Regions from separate parts of the Chloroflexus aurantiacus J-10-fl genome, predicted to be linked through region 3. Evidence: riboswitches for the same ligand, from Rfam matches in the RefSeq annotation. Region 3 holds a riboswitch; each other region holds the start of a gene.
What was found. A riboswitch is a leader RNA that binds a small molecule or an ion and turns the genes downstream of it on or off. The one in region 3 is predicted to bind S-adenosylmethionine.
Positions count from the first base shown of each region.

Region 1: it holds a riboswitch for S-adenosylmethionine, as region 3 does, so the genes downstream of both, mtnA (S-methyl-5-thioribose-1-phosphate isomerase) here and CAUR_RS18225 (homocysteine synthase) in region 3, are expected to answer to the same signal.
Region 2: it holds a riboswitch for S-adenosylmethionine, as region 3 does, so the genes downstream of both, CAUR_RS07610 (trans-sulfuration enzyme family protein) here and CAUR_RS18225 (homocysteine synthase) in region 3, are expected to answer to the same signal.

Region 1 covers NC_010175.1:4,065,947-4,071,616, forward strand. Annotated here, with positions in the region: gene CAUR_RS15910 (Gfo/Idh/MocA family protein) at 1-101, opposite strand, end outside; gene CAUR_RS15915 (carbohydrate kinase family protein) at 98-1,072, opposite strand; gene CAUR_RS15920 (uroporphyrinogen decarboxylase/cobalamine-independent methonine synthase family protein) at 1,121-2,182, opposite strand; gene mtnA (S-methyl-5-thioribose-1-phosphate isomerase) at 2,179-3,222, opposite strand; SAM riboswitch class I at 3,281-3,387, opposite strand; gene secF (protein translocase subunit SecF) at 3,649-4,656, opposite strand; gene secD (protein translocase subunit SecD) at 4,714-5,670, opposite strand, start outside.
Region 2 covers NC_010175.1:2,014,712-2,020,381, forward strand. Annotated here, with positions in the region: gene CAUR_RS07605 (methylenetetrahydrofolate reductase) at 1-817, opposite strand, end outside; gene CAUR_RS07610 (trans-sulfuration enzyme family protein) at 821-2,017, opposite strand; SAM riboswitch class I at 2,092-2,198, opposite strand; gene CAUR_RS07615 (class I SAM-dependent methyltransferase) at 2,268-3,041, opposite strand; gene CAUR_RS07620 (GNAT family N-acetyltransferase) at 3,155-3,703, opposite strand; gene CAUR_RS07625 (acetyl-CoA C-acyltransferase family protein) at 3,950-5,137, shown strand; gene fabG (3-oxoacyl-[acyl-carrier-protein] reductase) at 5,226-5,670, shown strand, end outside.
Region 3 covers NC_010175.1:4,647,650-4,653,319, reverse strand. Annotated here, with positions in the region: gene metX (homoserine O-acetyltransferase MetX) at 1-173, opposite strand, end outside; gene CAUR_RS18225 (homocysteine synthase) at 240-1,535, opposite strand; SAM riboswitch class I at 1,637-1,748, opposite strand; gene CAUR_RS18220 (SRPBCC family protein) at 2,153-2,953, shown strand; gene CAUR_RS18215 ((2Fe-2S)-binding protein) at 3,079-3,561, shown strand; gene CAUR_RS18210 (xanthine dehydrogenase family protein molybdopterin-binding subunit) at 3,606-5,670, shown strand, end outside.

The DNA.
Region 1 (5,670 bases), 580 kb from region 3:
TCACGGGCTGCAACGGCAACAACCTGCTCGGTCGCTGATACTGCCACAGCGGAAGCAAAGCGACGGGCAATCCGACCTGCACTCAATATCCCCCACTTCATGCTGCCTCCCGTAGTGAAAAGAGGTCGTGCGGCAGATCGTGACCAAATGCCTCTCGATAACGCTGCGCGAATTGGGTGGGGGTAAAGCGATGTTCCTGGCAGCCACGCTCTTCAATCGCATACGCTGCACAGAGGGCCGCAATCCGTCCGGTGACGTCAAGTGGCAATTGTCGGGCCAGACCAAAGGCAATCCCGGCCAGATAGGCATCACCGGCACCGGTTGGATCGCGCACTTCAGCGACCGGTGCAACCGGAATAGTGGCAGCCAGTTGTCCATCCACGTAGATGTGCGATCCTTCGACACCACGAGTGACCACAGTGATTGGGGCCTGGGCGATCAACTCCGCTTCACTGATGCCGAGACATTTTGCCATCATCCCAAACTCATAGTCGTTGCTGATCAGGACGCGCGCCCCTTTCAGGCCCACCGTCAGCAAATCAGCATCGAGGCGGGGTGTTTGCTTGCCCGGATCGAAGATGTACGGTACCCCCATCTGCTGGCATTCAAGCGCAAAGCGACGCATAGCGTCTGGATTGGTCGGCGAGATGAGCACCAGATCATCAGCAGTCAGACCACGATTGATCAGGGTGTTATGGTGATCGTGCCCCATGGCGCCGGCATAAAATGCCACAATCTGATTATTTGCCTGATCGGTATTAATAAAACACGAGGAGGTAAACTCATGTTCAATAATTGTAATTCCGCTGGTGTCAACCCCGTGTTCTTCTAAGAGTTCGCGGTAAGCACCAAAATCATGGCCGGCGGTACCAACGATGAGTGGGCGTTCACCGAGAAGCGCTAAATTATATGCAATATTTCCGGCTACTCCACCGCGCAACTTGCGCATCGAATCTACAAGAAAACTAACCGAAATGATATGTGCCTTATCGGTTAGCATAAAATCTTTAAAATAACCGGGAAAGTCCATAATGTAATCAAAGGCCAGGGAACCGGTGACTACAATTTTCACAGCGTCTGCTCCTCATGCTCAGCCCGCACCAGGCGGAATTTCGATATTTTATTGATTGCTAACACTTATTGCCTGCTGCATCAAGTGCGCTGTTTCGCTACAAAGCTGCAACGCCTGCTCAGCATAGGCTGGACTCATATAGCTCAAGCTACCGGTAAATGAGAGAAATGATTGTTGCTGCACAATGTGCAAGGCGACACCGGTTGTCTCTGCCACCTGCTGCATTCCCTTTAACACCTGATCGCGCAAATCGGTTGCCGTTGCGGTGTCGATCTGCCGATGTTCAGTTGGAATAATGCCCCAGGCCAGACAGCCACCATCGGTCAGGAATTCGGTGAGCGCCGACGTAGCTTTCAATAATGAGTCGAGCTGCTCTGTTACATGCAGACCGATGACATCAACCGGCAAATGCAGTATCTCTGACCAACGCACGTGACCGCTCAGAAAGATGCCACGCCAGGAAGGTAAGTCGGCCAGAAAGCGGTTAAGCATGTCGAGGCCATCCTCCCAGGTCAATGGACATAACGGTGTGGAGAGCGCATCAAGGAATGGCTCCTCAATCATTGCCAGACGATGATCTGCATAGCCCTGGACTTGTTCGTGTTGCCAGATGACGCGCAGGCTACAGAATTGGAGAATGATCTCGCGCCATCCCGGATCGTAAGCCAGTGGTCGCTCGTGATCATCGGTTAAAGCCAGACTCAGGCTCACCGGGCCAATGGTCTCATATTTCAACAGTAGGGGTTGGCGGTCTTCTGCGTTCAATCGACGCAAGATCTCTTCCAACGCGGTGTAGGCCGAACCGGTCAGGGCAGCCGGCTGTGTATCGCCGCGCAGGTATGCCAGACTCACCTTTGTTGCTTCCTGCTCCAGGATAGCCTGATCGACCATCAAACGGTCACGCTCAATATCAATCTGAATGCCCGGCAAGCCCTGCGCTGCCAGAGCGAATGGGGTATCGGCCAGTGTCCGGGGAGGCGGGAGTGGCCATGCCGGCGTTTGCGGTTGATAGCGACAGATCAATTGTGCAGCCTGCGCCAGGCTCTGGTGAGGGAGACCACCGCGCAAGAGTGGCTGACAGGCCGGTAACAGTGCTCCGAACCTGCTCATCGCCCACTCTCAAGCTGACGCAATGCGGCCAGATATGGCGGTCGCACGATGCCCCGTTCCGTAATAATCGCTGTCACCAATTCGTTTGGTGTCACATCAAAAGCCGGATGCGCAGCTCGCACACCCTGGGGCGCAATTGCTACGCCGGCAATGTGGGTGACTTCGGCAGGATCACGCTCTTCAATCGGAATATCGGCGCCGCTTGCTGTCGCGAGATCGATGGTTGAAGAGGGTGCAGCGACGTAGAAGGGAATATTGTGGTAGCGTGCGAGTACTGCCAGGCCATATGTACCAATTTTGTTTGCGACATCCCCATTAGCTGCAATGCGATCCGCACCGACAATCACGCAATCTATCTGCCCACGCTGCATCATAAAGGCAGCCATATTATCGGTGATCAACGTCTGCGGAATGCCGGCTTGCAAGAGTTCCCACGCCGTCAATCGGGCACCTTGCAGGAATGGCCGCGTCTCATCAACAAAGACATGGACAGGCCGCCCCTGGGCAAAGGCGGTGCGGATCGGGGCCAGGGCAGTACCATAACCGGCTGTTGCCAGCCCACCAGCGTTACAGTGGGTGAGGACGTGACCTCGTGGCGGGATCAATGACGCCCCATGCTCACCAATGGCGTGACACATTGCCAGGTCTTCAGCAAAGATCGCTTCTGCCTCAGCGTGCAGCGCGTGTTTGATCGCTTCCACTCCTTCGCTTGCCACCGCCTCCGCCCGGCGGAGCATGCGGCTGGTGGCCCACGCCAGATTGACGGCGGTTGGGCGTTGCGAATCGAGCGTTGCTTTGGCCTGGACGAGTTCGGTCAGGAGTGCTGAAGGGGTAAGCGCAACACTTTGCTGCGCGACGAGGGCCATACCGTATGCGGCAGTGCAGCCAATGGCTGGTGCACCACGTACTTGCATACTCCGAATCGCGTATGCAACTGCTGCCAGATCGGTGCAGCGCACAACCTCCATCGTGTGTGGTAACTTGCGCTGATCGATCAGGCAGACTGCGTCATTTTCCCACCAGACTGTGCGGAGTTCCATAGGCGTCGCAATAAGATGGAGCCACTCGCACGGCGAGAGGCTCCGATAGACTTCGTTCCTCTCATCTTTCGGCCAATGATATCCATTGCCGCTGGATTTGGCACCTTCCCTGGCGGGGGTTGCCGGGCGTCATCGGGCCAGTCCCTCAGCCCATCTCGATGAGCATCTGAAGTTCGCCGACGCACCATGGCGCCGCACGCGAACGTTGTCTGCGATTATAGCATGATTGCGGGTTTGCAGCAAGTAGTATCGCCTCACACCTCAATCTATACTGCACGCGGCTGGGCCATTCCTCCGATACGATCAGTGTGTCGGGGTATTTTGGCGTACAGAAGCCAGGTTTTCACTCACGTCGTTGTTGCCGGTGACAGAAAAGGGGCAGGTCGCGAACCTGCCCCGTACTGAAGGTAACTTTTATACTCTGTTCTATGCTCCTGAGCGAACCTCTACTTCATCCTGGCGGCCACGCTTAAACCAGTTGCGCCACTCGCGATGCTCCCACACCACCAGCAATTGCGCCGCGTTGAAGATCGACGAGTACGTTCCGCTGACCAACCCGATAAGCAGGATTAAGACAAAATTGCGGATGGTATCGCCGCCAAACAGCAGCAGCGCTGTCAGGGTGAAGAAGGTCGTCAACTGCGCATTGATCGACCGTGGCAGGGTTTGCACCAGACTGTGGTTCACGATGTCATCGAACGTCTCGGCGGGATGACGATTGATTAGATTTTCACGGATGCGATCAAACACCACAATCGTATCGTGTACCGAGAAGCTCAGTGTGGTGAGCAAGGCCGTCAGGAAGAGAGCATCAACCTCTAACCCGATGGTAGCTCCCAGGATAGCAGCAATGCCTAGCACGACTAACACATCGTGCAGCATCGCAATCAGGGCACAGACACCGTAACGAAAAGGATGTGGCGCCTTGCGAAACGCCCATGTCAGGTAGAGCAGAATGATCAACGAAGCCCCGAGCACGGCAATGATAGCGCTGCGCGTTGACTCGGCACTGACTGTTGGCCCAACGCTCTCTAGCCGCTCACGACTGACTGTGCCAAAAGCGTCGGTCAGGGCTTTCGTAACGGCATCGATTTCGGCATTTGGGTCAGACTCGCTCAATGGTCGTGTTCGCACCAGCGCGGCAGCTACCGGTTGGCCGTCAATCACCGTTGGGCTGAGCTGAACCTGTGCGCTCTCGAAGCCGGCCTCCGCAAAAGCCTGCGCGATCCGGTCGGTGCTTAATGTCTCAGGCGTAACATCGGGAAAGCGCAATTCCCACAATGCGCCACCGGCGAAGTCAATGCTCGGTCGTAAGCCAATTCCCGGTCGTCCCGTCGTCAGCAACGGGTGCAGGAAGAGCATATACAGGCCGGGCAAGATAATCAGCAGTGAAAAGGCAAACCACCAATAACGACGGCGGACGAGATGTTCCATACAGGCGTTACTCCAGTATTGCGCGGTGTCCGTGTGATCGACCGAATTCGTTTCCTGTTACGCGGCGGTCTGTACCGTTGGTGATGGCTCGCGGCGATCTACACCAAACCACCAGGCTCGTTCATCGCTGAACAGAGGCAGTACCAGCCGCAGGAAGGTTCGCGACACAACAAGCGCCGTAAACAGACTAACGACGATGCCAAGTCCCAGGGTCAGGGCAAAGCCCTTAATCAGGCTGACGCCGAAGCTGTTGCCAAACATAAACAGGACAATGCTGGTAATCAGCGTTGAAACACTCGAGTCCCGGATGGCTGGCCACGACTCGACAAACCCTAGTTCGAGCGCACTGCGAATGTCACGACCGCGACGGTACTCTTCGCGTAGACGGGCGAAGATCAAGACGTTGGCATCAACCGCCAATCCAATCGAAAGGATGAAACCGGCAATGCCCGGCAGAGTCAGGGTGACTGGGATCAGACGGTAAATCGCGAAGCTGATAATCGTGTAAATCAGCAGCGCCACCGTTGCAATCAATCCTGGGCCGCGGTAGAACAAGATCATGAAGATAGCGACTACTGCCAGCCCAATAATTCCTGCAGTGATACTGGCCTGTACACTCTCCTGACCGAGGGTTGCCGTCACAGTACGACTTGTCTCGACTACCAGGGGTACCGGCAGGGCACCGTATTTCAACTGATTGAAGATACGGGTTCGCTCGTCCTCGTTGCTCACTTCAATGATTCCAGAACCGTCCGTCAGCGCAGCATTAATCACCGGGCAACTCACAACTGTGTTGTCGAGCACAATACACATTGGCCGGCCAACATTCGCTGCGGTAAAGGATGCCAGCCGCTGTGCTGACTCACCCCGGAAGGCAAACGAGACGGCCGGACGACTGCCGAGGGTGCCACCCTGCGAGAAGGTCGGTTGTACGGCACTGGTGTCCAGATCGGCACCATCAGTAATGCTCTGGTAGATAGGGCCGAGGGTGGTAGGATCGGTAATGTTTCTGCT
Region 2 (5,670 bases), 2.6 Mb from region 3:
CGCCGGCCACACCTTCTACGCTGAGTAGCTCGTTGACCAGTTCGGCAGCCAGGGTGATCCCTTCCGCTTCGCTGTCGGTAGCCCGCTGCATTCGCTCAATCACCGTCTCCGGCATAAGGGTACCGGGCAGGTGATCGCGCAGGTAGATGGCCGAGTGCGGTCGACGCAAGATCATCACGCCGGCCAGAATATACGCCTGTTGGTGTAAACCGGCTGCGCGTACATCGGCCATCCACTGCCGGAATCGCCCGACATCGAAGATGAGTTGCGTTTGGACAAATTCGGCACCGGCCTCGATCTTTTTCTCAAGGCGGGCAGCCCGTTCAACATTGGGGTTCGCGACGCTGCCGATAAAGAATCGTGGCGCCTCTTTGAGCGGCGTACCGGATTGGAACGTCGCCTGATCGCGTAGCGTGCGTAAGACCCGGATCAGTTGGAATGAATTGAGATCGAGGACATTTTTGGCCTCTGGATGGTCGCCAATCCGGGGATGGTCACCCGTCATTGCCAGTAAATTACGAACACCAAGGGCCGCTGCACTGAGCGCATCGGCTTGCAGGGCAATCCGATTGCGATGCTGGCAGGTCATCTGCATGATCGGCTCAATGCCGAGTTGTTGCAAAATGACACTCCCACCCAGCGACGACATGCGGGCAATACCGCGCTGGTTGTCGGTCAAATTGACCGCATCGACATAATCGCGAATGTTGCGGGCCAATGCTTCGAGATGGCTACGTGCCGCCCCCTTTGGCGGTGCAATCTCGCCGGTAACGACAATCTGGCCGGCAGCGAGCCGGCGCTGAAGGGTAGAATGCATAGGTTATTCGTCGGCAAGAGCCTGTTGCAGATCGGCGATCAAGTCACTCACATCCTCAATCCCGCACGAAAGGCGGATGAGGTTGTCGCGAATACCCACCGCCAGCCGTTCTTCACTACTCAATTCATAGTAACTCATAAGTGCCGGTTGTTCAACCAGGCTTTCAACACCACCAAAGCTCGGTGCAATGTACGGCAGACGCAACCGGTCGACCACAGCCATGGCACTCTGCAAATCGCCGACTACTTCAAATGAGACAACGCCGCCAAAGCCGCGCATTTGGGCACGGGCGACGGCGTGGTCGGGGTGTTCGGGTAATCCCGGATAATGCACCCGGCTTACCCGTGGATGACGGGCCAGAAATTCGGCTACTGCCTGACCATTGTGATTGTGGCGCTCCATGCGCAGGGCGAAGGTCTTCAACCCACGACCGAGCAGATACGCGGTATGCGGATCACAGATACCACCGAGGATACCCTGAGTTTCGCGCAGCGCACTGATGATGGGTGGCCGACCAATGATCACACCGGCCAGCAGATCGTTGTGACCTGCCAGATATTTGCTACAGCTATGCACCACCAGGTCGATCCCGTATTCCAGTGGCCGCATATTGTAGGGGGTAGCGAAGGTGGCATCGATGAGCGTCTTAATCCGATGCTCGCGGGCAATGCTTGCCACGGCAGCCAGATCGATCACCCGCAGGTAAGGATTGGTAGGCGCTTCCGTAACAATCAGGCGAGTGCGTCCCGGCTCGATAGCAGCCGCAATCGCGGCAGGATCGGCGGCAGCTACAACGCTATGCGTCACACCCAGCCGGGCCAGCATGGTACGCACGAACTGGCGGGTGCGCCGATAACCGTCATCGGTCAGAATAACGTGGCTTCCTGATGGGAGAAGTGCCAGCATCACCGTCGTTAATGCATTCATCCCGGAAGCGCAAAGCAGTGCTGCGGCAGGTGCCGTTGGTGATTCGAGAGCGGCTAATCGCGCTTCAACGGCTCGTACAGTCGGATTGCCGTAGCGACCGTACTCTTCACGCTCCAGGTCGCCTGACTGGAAAGCGATCAACTCAGCGCTATCACGGAAGGTGTAGGTGGCACTGTGAACAACCGGTGGGGTGATGGCATCAAATGCACGCTGACGCGGTTCACCCGCGTGAACTGCGGCCGTACTGGGTCCGGTAAACTGATCGATAGCCATAAGAAAACCTCTCATCAAGGCGACGAGAGGTCAGATGACGTTCTTCTACCGATTAACGGGAAGACGCCGCTCTCCTCTCATCTGCCAGCTTTATGCTGCCGGAGTTGCCACCCGTCAGGTTCACTTCCGCCGGGTTGGCGCGGTTTCGCAGGGCCGGTCCCTCCACCGCTCTGGATGAGTGCAGCGTTCTGCAATTGGTGGTGAGTATAGCAGGGGAACAGGTTGTTGTCAATGGGGGAAGCACAGACAATTACCCGGGAAGTTTTGTGCAAAAGTAGATCTCTCCACTATCTTTGGTTAAACCCATCTGCACGGCTGCTTCAGGGTCGGGGACGAGATCGGTAACCGTGGTTGTTTGCACAGTAAAACCTGCCCCACGTAACCGGTCGGGAAAATCTCGTCCATACACACGAACATGGTCTTCCTGTCCAAAGGCAATAAATCGTGCTTGTGGATCGACAATGCTGGGATCCTCAAACGTCACTTCGGCCATAATCGGCACTAACAGGATTGCCCAACCGGTTGGTTTCAGGACTCTCCAGAACTCGCGCATGGCTTTTCGATCATCTGGCACATGCTCGAGAACATGGCTGCACAGTATCACATCAAAGGACGCATCAGGATACTGAATATTCGTGATATCCATTTTTACCATCACGTGATCGTCGTTCAGATCAGCCGTGATATAACCAGACCCTAGCTTTTGGTGAAAGATTGGTTTGAAACATGGTTCTGGCGCAATATGAAGAACATCCTTTGGTCTGCCATCAAACAAGTCAGTTTTTTGGGTTAAATAGAGCCATAATAGCCGATGACGCTCTAAAGAACCGCAATAAATGCACAAAGCACCTTTACGGCGTGACCGACCGTAAGGTGCAAATGCACGTAATGATTTCTGACAAACAGGGCAAAAATGGTTTTTGCCCTGGTATAACATCAGGTTTTTCACTCTAATCACAAAGTCACGAGCATTACGCAATGGCCGTTTTACGTCGTTGGGTAATACGCTCAAAAAACGTTTCATTCATAATCTCCGTAAAACATTGACAGGGAAAAGAGCCGCTCTTAATATCGGGTTCGTAACCTGCCACTGTGCCAGAGATGAGACGTGAGACTGTTGCTGCCTGTATTGGATGATCACACCTTCAAAAACGCCGACATAATCACCACATCGTGCAGATCGCCGTTGCGATCAATGGCGTGGCGTGTCAACTGACCTTCAACCGCGAATCCCAGGCGCGAGAAGATGGCCTGACCGGCTTTCAACGCCGCTAACATCGCTACTGTCACCTTTTGCGCACCTAAATCACGAGCTGCTTCGACAATGGCCTGCGCCATCTGCATGCCAAGGCCACAGCGCCGCCATCCCGGCTTGACGAGCAGGCGAAGTTCGGCGACATGGTTCGACCAGCCCGGTACCCGGCGTGCTGATGCATAGGCAGCGATTGAGCCATCATCGGCAATGGCCACCATCTGCCGCCAGTTTTCGGCGAACGAGGCATTTACCAGGCGGGTAATAATTTCGGGGTTGGTAAAATCTTCTTCCAGATAGAGGAGATCATCTTTGGGAAGACTTAAGCCAAATTCTGTCAGCGCTGCCCGGTCACTTTCCACGAGTGCCCGAATGGTGACCTGTCGATTGTCCTTTAGCGCTACATTGCTCATCGCTGCGCTGCGTTGAACCATGCCCGACCTCCTGCTGGGTTGATGAGGAAATCTGTTGTATGAAGTGTGTGAAATATACCACATGAAGTTACAGTCGGGTTACTCCCCGCCGAAATCGAAATGATCGGGCGTGGTTTGGCACGATGAACGATGACAGATCTTCTCAACCCATTCCTTGTTGCTAATCCTGATATAATTGTACGTGTTCCTTGAAGTTCGGCAAGTAACTGGCGGAGTCGCCCGGCGATCCGTCGCAAGGAGGTCGTCATGAGCGAGAAGCGAGAGGTCGTGGTGCTCAGCGGCGTGCGCACGGCCATTGGCACATTTGGTGGTAGTTTGAAGGATATTCCGCCAACCGAATTGGCGGCACTGGTTACCCGTGAAGCAGTTGCCCGCTCTGGCCTGCAACCAAACGAAATCGGTCATGTGGTCTTCGGGCACGTGATCAATACCGAACCGCATGATATGTATCTGGCTCGCTATGCGGCGGTACGCGGCGGTCTGTCGGTAGAGACTCCAGCCCTAACGCTTAACCGGCTCTGCGGTAGTGGGTTGCAGGCTATCGTGTCGGCGGCCCAATACATTTTGCAAGGTGATGCTGAAGCAGCCGTTGCCGGTGGTGCCGAGTGTATGAGCCGTGGCCCGTACAGCTTGCCGGCCATGCGTTTCGGTGCCCGTATGAATGATTCAAAGGTCGTCGATATGATGGTCGGTGCCCTAACCGACCCGTTTGACGATTGCCATATGGGGGTAACTGCCGAAAACGTGGCGGCAAAGTGGGGAATCAGCCGCGAAGATCAGGATCAACTGGCTTACGAGAGCCATATGCGCGCAGCGCGGGCGATTGACGAAGGACGTTTCGCCAATCAGATCGTGCCGGTTGAGATTAAGGTCAAGGGTGGTACCGCCCAATTCATGGTTGATGAAGGGGTACGCCGCGATACGACCATCGACAAGCTGGCCAAGCTCCGCCCGGTGTTTCTGAAGGATGGTTCGGTGACGGCCGGCAATGCTTCGAGCATCAATGATGCAGCAGCGGCGGTAGTGCTGATGGATCGGGCCACCGCTGAGCGGCGTGGCTACAAGCCGCTGGCGCGTCTGGTCGGTTACAGCCACGCAGCCGTTGAGCCAAAGTATATGGGGATTGGCCCGGTACCGGCTGTACGACGCCTGCTTGAGCGCACCGGCTTGCGCATCAGTGATATTGATCTTTTCGAGGTCAACGAAGCTTTTGCAGCGCAGGCGCTGGCTGTGATCCGCGATCTGGAGTTGCCGCCTGATCGCACGAATCCCAATGGTAGTGGTATCTCCCTCGGTCACCCGATTGGCGCCACCGGCTGTATTTTGACCGTCAAAGCAATTCACGAACTACACCGCACCGGTGGCCGTTATGCCCTGGTCACGATGTGTATCGGTGGTGGGCAGGGGATTGCTGCGATCTTCGAGCGAATGTAGGTGTGCTACAATTGTGAGGCTACGAGCCGGCACCCAGCGTTGGTGTTGCCGGCTCCAGGAACAAAAATCGCACGTTTTGGAGGTAGGAATGGGCAAGTTAACCGGCCGGGTTGCAATTGTTACCGGCGCTTCGCGGGGGATTGGACGGGCAATTGCGCTGGCGTTGGCCGCAGAGGGCGCCAAAGTTGCTGTCAACTACAATAGTAGTGAGGCCGCAGCACAAGAGGTGGTAGATACTATTGTCGCCAATGGTGGCGAAGCAATGCCGATACGGGCAAATGTGAGCCAGGCTGATGAGGCTCGCCGTATGGTGCAGGAAGTGATTGATCGCTGGGGACGAGTTGATATTCTGGTGAATAACGCCGGTATTACCCGCGACCGCACCCTGCGCAAACTGACCGATGAGGATTGGAGCACCGTCATTCAAAATAATCTCAACAGCGTCTACTACTGCACGACGGCCGTAATGCAGACGATGATGGAGCAGAAGTACGGCCGTATTATCAATATCAGCTCATTTGTCGGTCAGGCAG
Region 3 (5,670 bases):
ATCAAGATGGCATTCGAGCGATCCGGAGCCAGTTCACCGTAGGTTTCATACGCCAGAGTGATCGGACCTAACGTCGCTCCGCTCGTAAGGGTCAGGGGGGTTGTCCAATGCATCCGTTGAGTACGCACAATGCCAACCCCCTCTGGGGTTGGCGCCTGCACAATTGCTTCCATATTGTCGTTGCTCCTTGCCGGTATCAGAGAGCAGCGACGCCGTTGTCGTTGCTCTCTGATCCAACACTATGATGGGGTTCCTGCCAGGGCATGATCAAGATCGGCCAGAATATCGTCAATCGTCTCCAGGCCAATCGAGAGCCGGACATAATCGTCGGTCACGCCGGTCAGCAATTGTTCTTCCGGCGTCAACTGGCTGTGGGTGGTGGTTGCCGGATGGATCGCAAGGCTCTTGGCATCGCCAATATTGGCGAGGTGCGAGAAGAGCCGTAACCGCTCAATGAAGGTACGTCCGGCGGCACGCCCACCCTTCAGGCCGAAGCCAACAATCCCACTCTGCCCACGCGGCAGATATTTCTGAGCCAGGGCATAGCTTGGATGGCTGGGAAGACCGGGGTAGTTGACCCACGCCACTTTGGGATGCTCACTCAGATAACGGGCCACTGCCAGCGCATTCTTGCTGTGTCGTTCCATCCGGAGTGGCAACGTCTCCAGCCCTTGCAGGAACAGGAAGCTGTTAAATGGGCTAAGCGCAGCCCCAATGTCGCGTAGCCCTTGCACTCGTGCCTTGATAATGTACGCCAGGTTGCCGAAAGCCTGGGTATAGATCAGGCCGTGATAGCTCGGATCGGGATTGGTAAATTCGGGAAAACGGCCACTGGCTGCCCAATCAAACTTACCACTGTCAACAATGATGCCTCCGATAGCCGTGCCATGACCACCAATGTACTTGGTTGCCGAGTGAATCACAATATCGGCGCCGTGCTGGATCGGTTGCCACAGGTACGGTGTGACCGTGGTCGCATCGACGATGACCGGCACACCCTGCGCATGCGCAATTGCGGCAATGCGCTCCAGATCGAGCACATCAAGCCGTGGATTGCCGACTAATTCGAGGAAGAAGGCTTTGGTACGCCCATCAATCGCAGCGGCAAAGCCATCGTAATCACGGGCATCAACAAAGCGAGTCGTAATGCCTAACTTTGGTAATGTATGACGGAAGAGGTTGTAGGTGCCGCCATACAGGTCAGAGGATGCGACGATATTGTCGCCACTTCCGGCCAGGTTGAGAATAGCCAGCGTTTCAGCGGCCTGCCCCGATGCCAGCGCCAGCGCACCTACTCCGCCCTCCAGTGCCGCCATCCGCTGTTCAAAGACATCGGTGGTCGGATTCATAATGCGAGTGTAGATATTACCAAACTCTTGCAGATTGAACAGGCGTGCTGCATGGTCTGTGTCTTTGAATTGATAGGATGTGGTGGCGTAGATAGGAACAGCTCGCGACCCAGTGGTCGGATCGGGGGTTTGGCCGGCATGCAGGGCGAGAGTTTCAAAACCGGTGAAGCGCGGAGCATCAGACATAACAACCTCCTCAAAACAGATAAGCCAGATTGCAGGCAACAAAAACGCCCTCAACGTGCGATGAGGGCGTGAAATCGTTGCACTAAGCCGTTCTTCCACGTCGCTCATCTTCCAGAACACCTCTGCCGGACTTAGCACCGTTCGTATGCGGCGACGCATACGAGGGTTGCTGCGGTTTCAACGGGCCGGTCCCTCCACCGCTCTGGATGAGTGCGTGTGTGTTGTTGAGGTACATTGATGGTGTCGCCTGCACCATACAACGGTATCCAATATAAACTATGCGACGTATCTTTGTCAAGTATTTTGGGGAGCGTATTCCCGATGCGCGACCAGATAGTTTTTGGACGATGCGTGGTTCACGGTTTTGCAAACCGTATCACTTCGTAAGCAGGCACCAGCATCGCCATTCTTTTGCCTTGACAAAGCATTTACTATTAGGTAGGATAGATATGGAACCCATATCTGAAGCTACATATAGTCACCGTTGCACGTATACCGAATTATTGCTGCAACCCTGATCGCCGTCACTGTGTCTGTTGTGAGGTGATCAGCAGGGATCGCTCTTCGATAGAGGTTGTCCGGCTTGGTGCATCTGAACCGGTCAACAAGGAGTGAGTGTGAAGATCGCCGGTAATTACACATTTGCCGCCAGTCGTGAGGAGGTGTGGGCCGCACTGAATGATCCAGAGGTATTGGCTCGCACCATCCCCGGTTGTCAACGTCTCGAACAGGTCGGCGAGAATGAATATGAAAGTACGTTGAAGATCGGTCTGCAAGCCGTTCGTGGTGTGTACAGTGGACGGGTCAAGATCGACAATCTGCACCCACCTGAGTCATACGAAATTCATGTTGATGGAAAAGGAAGCAATGGCTTTCTGAAGGGTTCTGGTAGTATTCAGCTTCGCGAAGAAAACGGCCACACGATCCTTGACTACGGTGGCGAAGCACAGATAGGTGGCACAATTGCGAGTGTTGGTCAGCGGTTGCTCGATGGTGCTGCCAAGACGCTTATCTCGCAGAGTCTGAAGGCGCTGGCAGCGCAGATCGAAGCTCGCCGCGCCGGTGGATCGGGCAGTGAAGCTGTTGCCGAGCCGGCGGCAGCACCTGCTGCACCTGAGACACCTCCGGTGGCAGCACCTGTCGAATCGGCGACGGAAACGTCAACCACTACATCTGCACCGGCTTCAGCGCCTGCTGCATCGACATCAGCACCTGCCGCCGAGGTAAGGGAAGCACCGGCCTCAGCCCAACCGGAAACACCATCGTTCCGCCGCACGATTCACGTGCCGGCAGGAGAAGGGCTTAGCGAAATTGATGTCGCTCTAGGAGTAGTAGAGGATTTTCTGAAAGAGCGCCCATGGGTGCCCTGGGTGATCGTCGCCTTCTTACTCGGCTATCTACTCGGTCAACGACGCTGACCAGGTGACACCATCACAATAGCTTACCTGATCGGGCGGCACCACTCACGACGCTGTCCCGCCGTTTTCGCCCGTCATAACATTAGTCTGGTTGTTCGTTTCGCAGACAACGAGGAGGTTGGAGAGTGACAACGATTACGGTCACGGTCAATGGTGTTCGCCATACCAGCGAGGTCGAACCCCGCCTGCTGCTGGTTCATTACCTGCGCGAGCATCTGAATCTGACGGGTACCCACATTGGGTGCGACACCAGCCAGTGTGGTGCGTGTGTGGTTCACATTAACGGGGTCAGTGTGAAGTCGTGTACAACGTTGGCCGTTCAGTGTGATGGTGCCGAGATTACCACCATCGAAGGTCTGGCTCAGGATGTTCAGTTGCACCCGTTGCAAGAAGGTTTCTGGGAGAAGCACGGCTTGCAATGTGGTTTCTGCACCCCTGGCATGATCATGGCTGCTGCCGATCTGCTCAAACGTAACCCCAATCCCTCCGAAGAAGAGATTCGCCACGGTCTTGAAGGTAATCTCTGTCGCTGCACCGGGTACGAGAATATTGTCCGTGCCGTGCGCTACGCTGCCGAGAAGATGGCAGCAATGCAGGCCGCTGATTAATCCGTCCGACAGAAGTTCACACAGAACCTAGTGAGGAGTCAAGGATGACCGCTACCGAAATGAAGGAGCGATTGGTTGGACGGGCGCTCAAGCGCCGTGAGGATCCGAAGCTGATTACCGGCCACGGCAATTACCTCGACGACATCAAGCTGCCGGGAATGCTCCATATCGCGCTGGTGCGTAGCCCACACGCCCACGCGAAGATTGTCTCGATTGATGCCAGTCGCGCTCTGGCAATGCCGGGTGTTGTTGCGGTGTTCACCGGCAAGGATATGCTTGACATAAATCCAATGCCGGCAGCATGGCAGGCGGCTGGGGTGAAGAATTATCCGGTTCCGCCACGTGCCCTGGCAGTCGATAAGGTAGCACTTGTCGGTGATCCGGTGGCGATGGTGGTTGCCGAAGATCGGTATATTGCACGTGACGCTGCTGATGCAGTTGAGGTCGAGTACGAGCCGCTGCCGGCAGTTGTCGATGCGCGTAAGGCGGTTGAACCCGGCGCCCCCCAGATTCACGAAGCAGCTCCCAACAATATTGTGTTTGAATGGGAGTGTGGTAACAAGGCGGCAGCCGATGCGGCGATTGCCAGCGCTGAGGTGGTTGTTAAGGAAGAGATTATCAACCAGCGCCTGATTCCCACCCCGATGGAGACTCGCGGTTCAATTGCCCGTTACGATGCTACGACCGGCGAGTGGACCGTCTGGATGACGTCGCAGGCTCCCCACGTGCACCGCCTGCTCTTAACGGCGTTTGTCTTCGGGGTGCCGGAGACCAAGCTGCGCTGTATTGCGCCAAACGTGGGTGGTGGCTTCGGTCAGAAGATCTTCTGCTACAACGACATGGCCTTCACCATGTGGGCTGCCCGTAAGCTGGGCCGTCCGGTGAAGTTCGTTGAAGATCGCTCTGAGAACTATAAGTATTCAACCCATGGTCGTGACCATATTACTGAAGCTGAGCTGGCCGGTACGCGCGACGGTAAGATTACCGGTCTGCGCGTGAAGACCTGGGCAAATATCGGGGCGTACTTCTCGACCGTTGCCGCCGGTATTCCAACAACGCTTTACGGGCGCATTATTACCGGTGTCTACAAGATTCCTGCCGCGTATGTCCACGTGACCGGTGCGTATACCAATACGGCAATGGTGGACGCTTACCGTGGTGCCGGTCGCCCTGAAGCCAGCTATCTGATCGAGCGGATGGTTGACCGCTTCGCCGCCGAGATCGGGATGGATCCGGCTGAAGTGCGCCGCAAAAACTATATTCAGCCTGAAGACTTCCCCTACGATAACGGTCTCGGTCTGCTACCCTACGACAGCGGCAATTACGAACCGGCCTTGAACAAGGCGCTCGAAATTGCCGGTTATGCCGAGTTCCGCAAGCAGCAGGAAGAGTTGCGCAAGCAGGGCCGGTATCTCGGTATCGGCATCTCATCGTATGTTGAAATCTGTGGCATCGCCCCCAGCGCCTGGATGGGTGGTCAGGGTTGGGGCGCCGGCCTCTGGGAGAGTGCGAATGTCCGTGTCCATCTGACCGGCAAGGTCGTGGTTACGACCGGTTCTCTCCCCCACGGCCAGGGTCTTGAGACCACATTCGCCCAGATCGTCGCCGATGAGTTAGGTGTACCCTACGAAGATGTTGAAGTGCAGTGGGGCGATACGCAAGGAACGCCATTCGGGTACGGCACCTACGGCTCACGCTCGCTGGCAGTCGGTGGGGTGGCGATTAAGCGCAGCGTCGATAAGATTAAGGAGAAGGCGCGCAAACTGGCTGCTCACCTGTTGGAAGCGAATGAAGCGGACATCGTCTTTGAAAATGGCCGGGCTTACGTCAAGGGTTCACCCGACAAGGCCAAGACGATTGGCGAACTCGCTGCGGCAGCGGCGGTTGCTTACAACTTGCCACCTGGCATGGAGCCGTTCCTCGATGAGACCAGCTACTACGATCCGCCGAACTGCACCTTCCCGTTCGGTACCCACGTGAGTATTGTCGAGGTCGATCCGGAGACCGGCCATGTCAAACTGCTGCGTTATATCGCGGTCGATGACTGTGGCAATCAGATCAATCCGCTGATTGTCGAAGGGCAGATCCACGGCGGTATTGCTCAGGGGC